DNA from 2 places in the Luteibacter sp. 621 genome. Region 1 is predicted to be linked to the other one. Evidence: predicted binding sites of a transcription regulator. Region 1 holds the regulator's gene; the other holds the start of a gene.

Region 1 (5,870 bases):
CGTCCCTTGCTCACCAGGTGCACGGTGGCCTTGAAGGTGGACACCAGCTGGACCAGCTTGGCTGACGCGCGGGCGTGCAGCCCAAGGCGGTTCGAGACCGTGATTTCCTGTTCAAGCATGATCGATGAAGATCCCTCCGCGGCCCCCGGTGGCGGCGATTTCCGCCAGTTCGGGCAACGATTTTTCTGAATAGTTGAGGACACGCAACAGCATCGGCAGGTTCAGGCCGGATACGCAGCGGAGCTTCACGCCCAGCGCACCCAGCGATAGCCCGATGTTGCACGGCGTGGCGCCATAAAGGTCGGCGAGCACGAGTACACCCTCGCCCTGGTCCAGATCGCGCGCGTGCTTCGCGGTGAGCGAGCGCATCACGTCGGGATCGGCGCCGGGGGGTACCTCCACGGCATCCACCGTGAGCGGCAACTTGGGCATGACATGGCGCGCGGCCGAAACCAGCGCCTGGCCAACGGCCTCGTGCGTCATCAGGAGCACGCCAACACTCATGGCAGGCTCCGCAGGTGGGTGGATCGGGTCTGGGTGCTCATTCGAGCTCACGGTGGAATGTCAGTACGTTGCCGCGTTCCTTGCGAAAGTGCCGGGCAAGGCGCTCCACCAGGTACACCGAGCGGTGGCGACCGCCCGTGCAACCGATGGAGACCGTGACGTAGCTGCGGTCCTCGCCTTCGAAGCGCGGCAGCCAGGTATCCAGCCAGCGCGCGACGTCGTCATAGTATTCGCCCACGACGGGCTGCGCGTCGAGGTATTCGCGCACCGGCTGGTCCTTGCCCGAGAACGGGCGCAGGCGCGGGTCCCAGTGCGGGTTGGGCAGGCAGCGGGCATCGAACACGAAATCCGCATCCGAGGGCAGGCCGCGGCGGTAGGCGAACGACTCGAACAGCAGCGTGGTGCCATCGCTGGCGGCGGCGTAGCCGGTGGCGAAGAGGCGGCGCAGCTGGTGCACGTTGAGATCGGAGCTATCGATCACCTTTTCGGCGATGGATACCAGCGGGCGCAGCAGGCGGCGTTCTTCGGCGATCGAATCGGCCAGGGAAAGCCGCTCGGCAGCCAGCGGGTGGCGGCGCCGGGTTTCCGAATAGCGCTTGATCAGGACGTCGTCGCGGCTATCCAGGAAGATGAGGTGTACGTGGACGCCAGCGCTGGAGAGCTCGGACAAGACGTGCGGCATGCGCTCCAGGTCGGAGCGGCGGTTGCGCACATCCACGCCCACCGCGATGCGCCGGCGCGGGCCGTGCTCACCCTGGCTCACCGCGGCGACCAGCTGCGGGATGAGCTCCGCCGGCATGTTATCGACGCAGTAGAACTCCAGGTCCTCGAGCGCGCGCAGGGCCACGGTCTTGCCGCCACCGGACATGCCGGTGAGCACGACCAGGTGGATGGCATCGGGTTCGATGATGGGGCTGATAAGAAGGTCGTCGTTCACCGGGTCACCATGGGGAGAACCGGCGCATCTGGTGCGCCTGGCGGTCGATGAAAGTCTGCGCAGGGTCGATACCCTTGCTCTTCAGTACATGGTTGCGCACCGCCGCTTCCACAAGGACCGCCAGGTTGCGGCCCGGGGCGACGGGGATGGTGATCTTGGGCACATCCACGTCCAGCACGTTACGTCGGCTGACATCGCCGGTCAGGCGGGTCATGGCATCCGTTTCCTCGCCATCCTTGAGCGGCTTCAGGTGGATGACCAGGCGCAGGTACTTCGACGGTTTGACCGCCGTGTGGCCGAACATCTCGCGGATGTTGAGCACGCCCAGGCCGCGTACCTCGAGCAGATCCTGCAGGAGCTCGGGGCAGGCGCCGTCGATCACATCCGGGGCGATCAGGGTGAACTCGGTGGCGTCATCGGCCACCAGGCGGTGGCCGCGGCTGATCAGTTCCAGGGCCAGCTCGCTTTTGCCGGAGCCGGGATCGCCGGTGATCAGCACGCCGATGGAGAACACCTCGAGGAACACGCCGTGCAGGGTTACCCGCGGCGCAAGCGTACGCGCCAGGTGGTACTGCAGGTAGGTGAGCAGCTCGTGGCCGCGCTTGGTGCTCTGCCACAGCGGGGTATCGGTTTCCTCGGCCACCTCACGAAGGTCGGGCGGGATGGCCTGGTCCTTGGTGACGATGAGCGCGGCCGGCTGGTAGGCGGCGATCTTGTGGATGGCCTCCCAGCGCTGGCGCGAATCCAGGCCGTCGAGGAAATTGAGCTCCTCGGTGCCGATGATCTGGATCTTGTTGGGGTAGATGACGTTGAGGTAGCCCACCAGCGACGGGCGGCGGCTCTGCTTGGCGTTGGGCTCCAGGACACGGGCTTCGCCACGCATGCCTGCGATCCAGCGCAGGGCCATCCGTTCATGGACACCGTCGAAGAGTTGTCGGGCAGTGAGCCGATCCACGCGGGGGTTCCTGTCAAGAAAAAAGCCGGCACACGGATGTGCCGGCTTGCTTATATTGTGCCACAGGCCCGATGGGGGGCTTTAGCTGCTGGCAGTGCGGGCCTCGCGGACCTCGCTGTTGTGGTGGTCCTTGATCTTTTCCTTATGCTTACGCAGCTGGTCGGCCAGTTTGGTAATCATCTCGTCGATCGCGGCATACATGCGGTCGTTGATCGTGCCGTCCTGCAAGCGGGCAAGGCCTTCGGCATGGAGCCGGGTGCCCGAACAGTGCAGGGTGCCGCCCGCTTTGTGCTCGGCCTTGTCCACCGATAGCACGACATCCAGGGCCATTATGTTGTCGAAAAGGCGTTCGAAGCGGCCGATTTGCTGTTCCACGCGTTCGCGCAGGGCAGGGGTGACCTGGATGTGCTGGCCGCTGATCTGGATTTGCATGACGCCTCCTTCTTGCTGAGGGTGCCGCCGTTCGGTGGCGGCGAGATGGGAATGGCCGGTTGCCACTCCTGAACCGTTGTACGTGGGACCGTGATCCTCCACCGGGGTTCCGCACTGTTTCAGCTGGCGCGGACGCGCTCGCTGGAGCTGGGAATGCGCATGGCTTCCCGGTACTTGGCTACCGTACGTCGGGCTACCTGAATACCGCGTCGATGGAGTTCCTCCGCGAGGGCCTGGTCGGACAGCGGGCGACGCGGGTCTTCCGCCGTGATCAGTTTGCGCAACATGGCCTGGATGGCCGTCGCGGACGCGCTGCCGCCGTCTTCCGTGGCCACGCCGCTCGAGAAAAAGTGCTTCAGCTCGAAGGTACCGCGCGGCGTGTGCATGTACTTGCGCGTGGTAACCCTGGAAATAGTCGATTCATGCATACCCACCTCCTCGGCCACTTCGCGCAGGACCAGGGGGTGCATGGCCTCGGGGCCGTAATCGAGGAAGGCGCTCTGCCGGCGGACGATCACCTCGGCGACCTTGGTCAGGGTCTCCGCGCGGGATTGCAGGCTCTTCAGGAGCCAGCGGGCCTCCTGCAGCTGGCCCTTCATCCAGGTGGCGTCATCGCCGCGCGCGCGGGCAATGAGGTTGCAGTAGTGCTGGTTCAGGCCCAGCCGGGGCTGGGCATCCGGGTTCAGGCTCACCTTCCAGCGGCCGCTCTCACGGCGGGCGTAGACATCGGGGGCCACGTATTCCACCGGGGTGGCATCCAGGGCCGCGCCGGGGCGGGGATCCAGGCTGCGGATGAGCGATGCGGCCACGGCCACGTCGGTCTCGGCCGCCTTCAGCCGCCGGGCGATCTTGCTGGTGTCATTGCGGGCCAGCAGTTCGATTTCATCCGTAACAATGCGGATGGCCAGCCCGCGTTGCGGGGTGTCCTCCGCGAACTGGCTCAACTGGCACAGCAGGCAATCGCGCAGGTCCAGACTGGCGATGCCGGTGGGATCAAACCGCTGGATGCGCTTGCGAACCGCCTCGATCTCGTCGAGATCGGCCTGGAACTCCCGCAGGGCGGCCTGCACCGCCTCGAGGCCGTCGCGCAGGTAACCATCTTCATCGAGCACATGGATGATGGCCGTGGCGATGGCATGGTCGCGCGGCGTGAACTGGGAGAGGTTGAGCTGCCACTCAAGGTGCTGCTGCAGGCTTTCCGGTGCGGCGTTCTGCGGCTCGAAGCCGTCTTCGTCGCCGCCACCGTTGCGCGAGGGGCCACCGGCGTAGTCGCCGGCCTCACCGTGGAAGCGGTCATCGTCCCACTCGGGAGCCAGGTCCTCGGAGGGCGAGGCGGTGGATTCCTCTTCGCGCGTGGCCTTGGTGGGCTGCTCGTCGCGTGCGCGGAACTCCATGGCCTCGTCGAAGCTGGTGCTTTCCTCGGCCGTATCTGGCTCGGATTCGGCATCTTCGGCGAACTCGAGCAGCGGATTGCTTTCCGCTATCTGGCGGAGCTCGGCCTCGAGCTCCAGCTGCGACAACTGCAGCAGGCGGATGGCCTGCTGGAGCTGGGGCGTCAGCGTGAGCTGCTGATGCAGGCGAAACTGAAGTCCGGGTTTCATTACCTTCGCAAGATCGGGTTACCGGGCCATCCTAACCCCACGCGGGCCCCGTAAACCAGCGGGCCGGATGCCTAGGCCGGCTGGCCGATTTCGTATAGGACCTTAGATCCGGAATTCACGGCCCAGGTACACCTCGCGAACCTTTTCATCAGCAAGGATGTGCTGCGGGGTACCGCGCGAGAGCACTTCGCCATCGTTGAGGATGTAGGCGCGGTCGCAGATACCCAGCGTCTCGCGCACGTTGTGGTCGGTGATGAGCACGCCGATGCCACGCTCCTTCAGGTGCCGCACGATGCGCTGGATCTCGCCAACCGAGATGGGATCGACGCCGGCGAACGGCTCATCGAGCAGCATGTAGCGGGGGCGGGCGGCGAGGGCGCGTGCGATCTCGACGCGGCGGCGTTCGCCACCGGAAAGGCTGATGCCCTTCTGCTCGGCGATGTGCGAGATCTTGAGTTCATCCAGCAGGCTTTCGAGTTCGTCCTCGCGCTGCTTCTGCGTCATGTTCTCGCGCAGTTCGAGCACGGCAAGGATGTTGTCGGAGACGCTGAGGCGGCGGAACACCGAGGCTTCCTGCGGCAGGTAGCCGATGCCGAGCTTGGCGCGCGCATGCATGGGTAGGCCGGTGATGTCCTGCTGGTCGAGCTTGATCTGGCCGCCATCGGCGGGGATCAGGCCTACCACCATGTAGAAGCAGGTGGTTTTGCCGGCACCGTTCGGGCCGAGCAGGCCAACCACCTCACCTTCGCGGATGGAGAACGCGAAATCACGCACTACCTGGCGGGCGCGGAACCGCTTCTGCAGGCCTTGGGCTGAAAGCATCGTGTCAGGGCTTCTTCGGGGTGGGGGCCGGCTGGGCCGGCGTCGCCGGAGCCGCCGGCTTGCCCGCGGGAGCGGCGCCTGGCTGGTTCTTCGGCTGGAAGGTCATGTGCACGGTGGCGTCGCCATTGCTCTCGCCGGTCATCGTGCTGTCGTTGGTGTTGTAGGTGAGCTTGTCGCCATCGGCCGTGCCCTTGGTGGGCTGGTCGATGTGGGCATTGCCGGTGAGGATCGCGATGCTCGTATCGTTGTGGTAATCGATGTTCTTGGCGTGGCCGTGCATCCAGTTGCCGTCATCGTCCTGCTGCTGCATGGTCGCCGGGCCGCCATCGATGACCGCGCGGGTGACCTGCTGCTGGTCATCGAAGTAGATCGTGGCCTTGCTGCCCGTGATCTTCAGCGTGCCCTGGGTGATGACGACATTGGTGGTGTAGATCGCAATGCCCTGCGGCTGCTGCCTGCCATCGAAGCTCTTGGACGTGACATCGACGACCTGGTTGCGATCGTCCTGTTTCGCCATGGCTGGGGTGGCGGCGGCAAGGAGCGCCACGCCGCAGGCCGCGATCAGTGCCTTAGCGCTTGCGGGGCAGATACTGGGTGTGGACTGCATCGAGGAGCTCCA
Region 2 (5,870 bases), on a different contig from region 1:
AGTGTGGCGGCATCCAGCGCGCCCTCGGTCTCCAGCTTGGCCAGGCCAAGGCGGTGTGCGAGGACGGTGGCCCGGGCGGCCGCATCGGCCTGGCGGCGAACCTCGTTCGCCACCCGCCCGAGCGATGACTGGCCAGCCTGCACCGTGGCGACACGGCCCTGCAGCGCGCCAAGGCCCTGGCGCGCGGCGTCCAGGTTGCCACGGGCACCTCGTACGGCGTCGTCGATACGGCCCATGGCCGCCTGCATGCCCGCCACGCCGGCCTGGGTGGTATCCAGGCGGCGCAGGCTGCTCTGGACGGCATCGTCGAGGTGGTGGGAGAACTCACCCACGGCGTGCGTGACCTGGTCGATCTCGGCAGTGGCCTGGGTGGTCTTCTCGGCAAGCTGCTTCACCTCGTCGGCCACCACGGCAAAACCGCGGCCCGCCTCACCCGCGCGGGCGGCTTCGATCGCCGCGTTCAGGGCGACCAGGTTGGTCTGGTGGGCGATATCCTGCACGGCTGCAGTGAGCTTGCGGATCGCGGTGAAATAGTCGGAGAACTGCGCATGGTTCCGGCTCATGCCGGCCAGGGCGCTGCGGAGCAGCCGAAGCTGGCCATCGAGATCGCCGGCGGTGGCCACGCCCTGCGTGCCGACCTCGCCCATGGAGGCGACGCCCGCATGCGCATGATCGACCGCCGTCGAAATTCCGCCGCTGGCCTCCGTCAAACGGCTGGCGGCATCGCGCCCGGCGTCGACCGTCGTACCAAGTTCCTGGAGCGTGGCGCCAAGCGCGTGGGCGCTGGTCAACGCCATGCCCTGCTGCTCGATGGCCTGGATGGTCGTCGCGGCGGCGGTGCGCGGCTCGGCCTTGGGCGGCGTGAGCAAGGCGCCCAGCGCGCTGGCGGCCGCCGGGTATTGCGCCGAAAGGGCCCGGACGCGCGCGGCGTCGCCGCTGGCGGCCGCTTGGGCGAGGAGGCGAACGTGCTGGCTCCAGAGCAGGGTCATGTCGTACTTGCGCTCATCAATAAGGGTCGCCCACTACATCGGTAGGGAGCGGTGGTACTTGAGCCAAGCAATCCGCGTGCCATTTGCTGAGGTAAAGAACTGCGGCGTGCCGCCGATACCCCAGCGACGCCTTCTATATGCAGTTGCCCCCATGGCCCGTGCGCTCCTCGATACCGTGGAAACCTTTACCCGCCTGGCGGGCCATAACCGCGTGGCCATGCTGCTGTTCCGGCTGGGCGACAAGCAGGCCTTCGGCATCAACGTGTTCAAGGTGCGCGAGGTGCTGCGGCGCCCACGGCTGGAGCGGATGCCCAGCATGCACGAGCTGGTCTCGGGGAGCTTTGATTACCGGGGGCAGACCATCCCGGTCATCGACCTGGCCGCCGCGATGGGCTACCCACCGCTCGCCACAGTGGATAGCGCGCACCTCATCGTTACGGAATTCAGCCGCTCGGTTCAGGGCTTTCTGGTGTCCGACGTGGACCGCATCGTGCACGTGGATGGCGCGAACATGGCGGCTCCGCCGCCGGCGCTCGGCTACGGCTCGCGCGTGAACGCGGTGACCCGGCTGGATGGCGACTTGCTCGCCGTGGTTGATGTGGAGCAGGTCCTGGCGGCGGTCAATCCACAGCAGGTGGAGATCTCCGACAAGGTCCAGCAGGCTGCCCATGTCCAGCAGGGCCGCCACCGCCGTGTGCTGGTGGTGGATGATTCCCTGGTGGCACGCACCCAGCTGGCCGATCTGTTCCGCAAGCTCGACCTGGAATGCCTGCTGGCTAAGGACGGCGCCGAAGGCCTGGACATGCTGCGCAGCCTCGCCATGGGGCCGGAGGCCGAGCGGGTGAACCTGGTCGTGTCCGATATCGAAATGCCCTCGATGGATGGCTACGCGCTAACCCGTGCCATTCGTGAAGACGCCCAGCTGCGCGGGCTTCGGGTGCTGCTGCACAGTTCGTTGAGCGGCGTGTTTAACGAGGCGATGGTGGCCCGCGTGGGCGCCGATCGTTTTATCGCCAAGTTCCAGCCAGAAGTGCTGGCCACGGCGGTGCTGGAGCTGCTCCCGGCCTGATCGCCGGGTGACGGGATAGCGTCAGGGCGCCGCCATCAGGTGGCGACGGAAAACTGGCACCCGAGCCTCAATAGGCTGGCTGGGTCATCCAAAAACGGCGCTACGGCGCCGTTTCGCGTTATGGAGCAGGGCGTGGCACGCGTCTTGCTGATCCCCATGGGCCAAGACCCAGAGGGGGCCACGCCCATGATCGACAAACCGGATCCGCTGCTCGGCATGCACCCACAGGCGCTTGGCCTGTGGCAGCGCCGTGCGGAAATCATCTCGTCGAACCTTGCCAATGCGGATACGCCCGGCTTCCTCGCCCGTGACGTCGATTTCCGCAAGGCCCTCACGGCCGCCAGCGGCACTGAGGACGGTAGCCAGCTGGCCATGGCAGCCACCGAATCGGGGCATATCGGTGGCAACCCCGCCTATGCCGCGGCCGATGCCGACACGCTGAAGTACCGCGCCGCCACGCAGCCATCCATGGATGGCAACACCGTGGATACGCAGGTCGAGCAGGCCCAGTTCGCCGGCAACGCCATTCATTACCAGGCGTCGCTGAGCTTCATCACCGCGCAGATCCACATGATGCGCACCGCCATCACCGGAGGCAGCTCATGAGCCTGCTCAAGATTTTTGACGTGGCTGGCTCCGGCATGGCCGCGCAGTCGGCCCGTCTCAACACCACCGCCAGCAACATGGCCAACGCCGATAGCGTGGCCAGCAGCGAAGCCGGCGCGTACCGGGCCAAGCAGCCCATGTTTTCCTCGGTGCAGGCCATGGTCAACGGCCAGATGGAGAACCAGGGCGTCAAGGCCATGGGCATCACCGAGAGCCAGGCGCCGGTACAGGCCCGCTACGAGCCTTCCAACCCCATGGCTGATGCCGACGGCAACGTGTGGCAGAGCAACGTCAACCCGGTCGACGAGCTGGTCAACATGATCTCCGCGTCGCGCTCCTACCAGAACAACGTCGAAGTCATGAACAGCGCAAGGCAGCTCATGCAGAAGACGCTCGACCTCGGCAAATAAGGGCCCGAACCCATGACCACCGTTAGCGGCACCAGCTCCAGCAGTTCCTCGTCCACGTCCAGCTCATCGCAGCTGCAGCAGCAGACGCTGGACCAGTCCGATTTCCTGAAGCTCATGGTCACCCAGATGACCAACCAGGACCCGACCAAGCCCATGGACGCCAATGACATGGTGGCCCAGATGGCGCAGTTCTCGCAGGTGGCCGCCACCCAGGAGCTGCAATCCTCGTTCGATACGCTGTCGTCCAACCTCACGGGCGACCAGTTCGTTCGTGCAGCGTCGCTGGTCGGCAACGATGTGCTTATCCCGTCGAGCGCTGGCCAGCTCACTGATTCGACGATGTCCGGCGCAGTCAATGTTCCGACCTCGGGCACGTATGTGAGCGTCCAGATCAAGGACAGCGCTGGCAACGTGGTTCGCACTATTCCGATGGGCCAGCCCGATGCCGGCCTGCAGCAGTTCACCTGGGACGGCAAGTCCGACGACGGCACGCAGCTCGCCGATGGCGTCTACCAGATCTCCGCAACCTCCGGCACGACCGCTGCCGACACTTTCATCAAGGGCAAGGTGGAAGGCGTTGGCGCCTCCGGCACCGACGGTACGTACGTGCAGGTGGCCGGTTACGGCGGCGCCCTGCTCAGCCAGATCGCCCAAATCCTGTAATCCCACCGAGGACCCACCTCCATGCCTTTCGATATCGCACTAAGCGGCATCAACGCCGCCTCCACGGACCTGGAAGTCACCGCCAATAACATCGCCAACACCAGCACCGTGGGCTTCAAGGGCTCGCGTGCGGAGTTCTCGCAGGTGTACTCGGTGGCTGGCCAGAACCTTTCGGCCACGGCCAGTGGCAACGGCGTACGCGTCACCAACATTGCCCAGCAGTTCAGCAACGGCAACATGACGCAGACCGGCAATTCGTACGACATGGCCATCAGCGGCACCGGCTTCTTCACCCTGCGTGATGGCTCGGGCTATTCGTACACGCGTGCGGGCAACTTCCACCCGGACGACAACAACTACATCGTGAACGCCACCGGCCAGCACCTGCAGGTGTACCCGCCCACCGCATCGGGCGGCTTCGACCAGAGCGCCCTGCAGGATCTGCAGCTCACGTCGGGCACCTCCGCCGCCAAGGCGAGTGCCAATATCGGCATCTCGGCCAACCTGTCGGCCAGCGCGGCTGCACCGGCCAACGCGACGTTCGATCCCACCGACGACACGTCGTACAACTCGATGTCGACGTTCCAGGCCTACGATTCGCTGGGCGCCGCGCACACCGTGAACGTGTACTACGCGAAGGACGCCACCGGGTCCAACCAGTGGAACGCTTACATGACCGTGGATGGCACCCAGGTGGGCGGCGCCCAGGCCATGACGTTCAACAGCGGCGGCTCCATGCTCACGCCGACGAACGGCAAGCTCAATTTTGGCGCGGTCTCGCCCAACCCGGGCGCGAACCCGATGAACCTGACGCTCGACATGAGCAAGGTCACCCAGTTCGGCGACGCCTCCTCGACGACCGCGACCACCAACGACGGCTACGCCGCCGGCAAGTTCTCGGCGATCGACGTGGCGTCCGATGGCACGGTTTCGGCGAAGTACACCAATGGCGTCTCCGTGCCGCTGGGCCAGGTCGCGCTCGCCACGTTCGCCAACCCGCAGGGCCTGCGCCAGTTGAACGACACGAACTGGGCGGCCTCGGCGGATTCGGGCCAGCCGGTCCGCGGTTCGGCGGGCTCGGGCGACATGGGCGATATCGAATCGGGCCAGCTCGAGGCCTCCAACACGGCCGATCTCACGGCCCAGCTGGTGAACATGATCAAGGCGCAGCGCAACTACCAGGCCAACGCCCAGGTCATCTCGACCGATAACACGCTCACCCAGACGATCATCAACATCCGCAACTAAGCCCTGATGGCAGGCTCGGCGTAGTCGCCGCGCCTGCCATGGGCCGTCGCAGGGAAACCCGCCATGGACCGTTCCGTATATGTAGCGATGACCGGCGCCACGCAGACTATGCGGGCGCAGGCCGAAGTCGCGCACAACCTGGCCAATGCCAACACCACCGGCTTCAAGGCCGAGCTGTCGGCATTCCAGAGTTTGCCGGTCCAGGGCGATGGCCTGCAGACGCGTATCAACGGCGTGGCCCAGGGCATTGGCTTCGATACCACCCAGGGCAACCAGATGGCCACGGGCAACGACCTGGACATTGCCGTGCAGGGCAATGGCTGGATCGCCGTGCAGACGCCGAATGGAGATGAGGCCTACACCCGCGCCGGCAACCTGCGTATCGATGCCGACGGTCTTTTGACGGATATGCGTGGCAATACCGTCATGGGTGGTGGTGGCCCCATCACCATCCCGCAGGCTTCCAGCGTGAAGATCGGCAGCGATGGCACGATTTCCGTGGTCCCGCTGGGCCAGTCGCCGAATACGCTTACAACCACCGATCGCATCAAGCTGGTGAACCCGGGCGACGACCAGTTGCAGGCGGGCGCCGATGGCCTCATGCACACCCGCGACGGCAATCCGGCGGAAGCCGACGCCAACGTCCGCGTGGTCTCTGGCGAGCTGGAATCCAGCAACGTCAACCCTTCCGAAGTGCTCGTGAAGATGATTTCGCTCTCTCGCGAATACGAAATGCAGGTCCGTTCGATAAAAGCTGCGGACGAAAACGAGCAGTCGGCATCGAAATTGCTACAGGTGGGGTAACCACCGCCGCGCGACGCAAAACCGTCGCGGCATAGCAGGCGCCAAGCGCGCAGGAGTCAAAGATGTTCACGTCCCTCTGGA

Evidence for each region. The regulator sigma-54, encoded in region 1, starts transcription at its own class of promoters, with help from an activator protein. The targets are predictions, from matches to a motif close to TGGCACGNGCNTTGC.
Region 2: flgB (flagellar basal body rod protein FlgB) is a predicted target of sigma-54. The motif match lies at 2,192-2,206, and genes of this name have one in related genera.

What each region holds. Positions count from the first base shown of each region.
Region 1 is NZ_JBNDKI010000010.1:153,786-159,655, reverse strand. Features, by position in the region: gene ABIE56_RS12925 (HPr family phosphocarrier protein) at 1-119, opposite strand, end outside; gene ABIE56_RS12920 (PTS sugar transporter subunit IIA) at 112-504, opposite strand; gene rapZ (RNase adapter RapZ) at 542-1,441, opposite strand; gene hprK (HPr(Ser) kinase/phosphatase) at 1,446-2,396, opposite strand; gene hpf (ribosome hibernation-promoting factor, HPF/YfiA family) at 2,478-2,828, opposite strand; gene ABIE56_RS12900 (RNA polymerase factor sigma-54) at 2,948-4,429, opposite strand; gene lptB (LPS export ABC transporter ATP-binding protein) at 4,532-5,251, opposite strand; gene lptA (lipopolysaccharide transport periplasmic protein LptA) at 5,256-5,858, opposite strand; gene lptC (LPS export ABC transporter periplasmic protein LptC) at 5,821-5,870, opposite strand, start outside.
Region 2 is NZ_JBNDKI010000025.1:67,452-73,321, forward strand. Features, by position in the region: gene ABIE56_RS20505 (methyl-accepting chemotaxis protein) at 1-989, opposite strand, end outside; gene ABIE56_RS20510 (chemotaxis protein) at 1,141-2,058, shown strand; gene flgB (flagellar basal body rod protein FlgB) at 2,245-2,664, shown strand; gene flgC (flagellar basal body rod protein FlgC) at 2,661-3,074, shown strand; gene ABIE56_RS20525 (flagellar hook assembly protein FlgD) at 3,087-3,737, shown strand; gene flgE (flagellar hook protein FlgE) at 3,759-4,985, shown strand; gene flgF (flagellar basal-body rod protein FlgF) at 5,049-5,789, shown strand; gene flgG (flagellar basal-body rod protein FlgG) at 5,852-5,870, shown strand, end outside.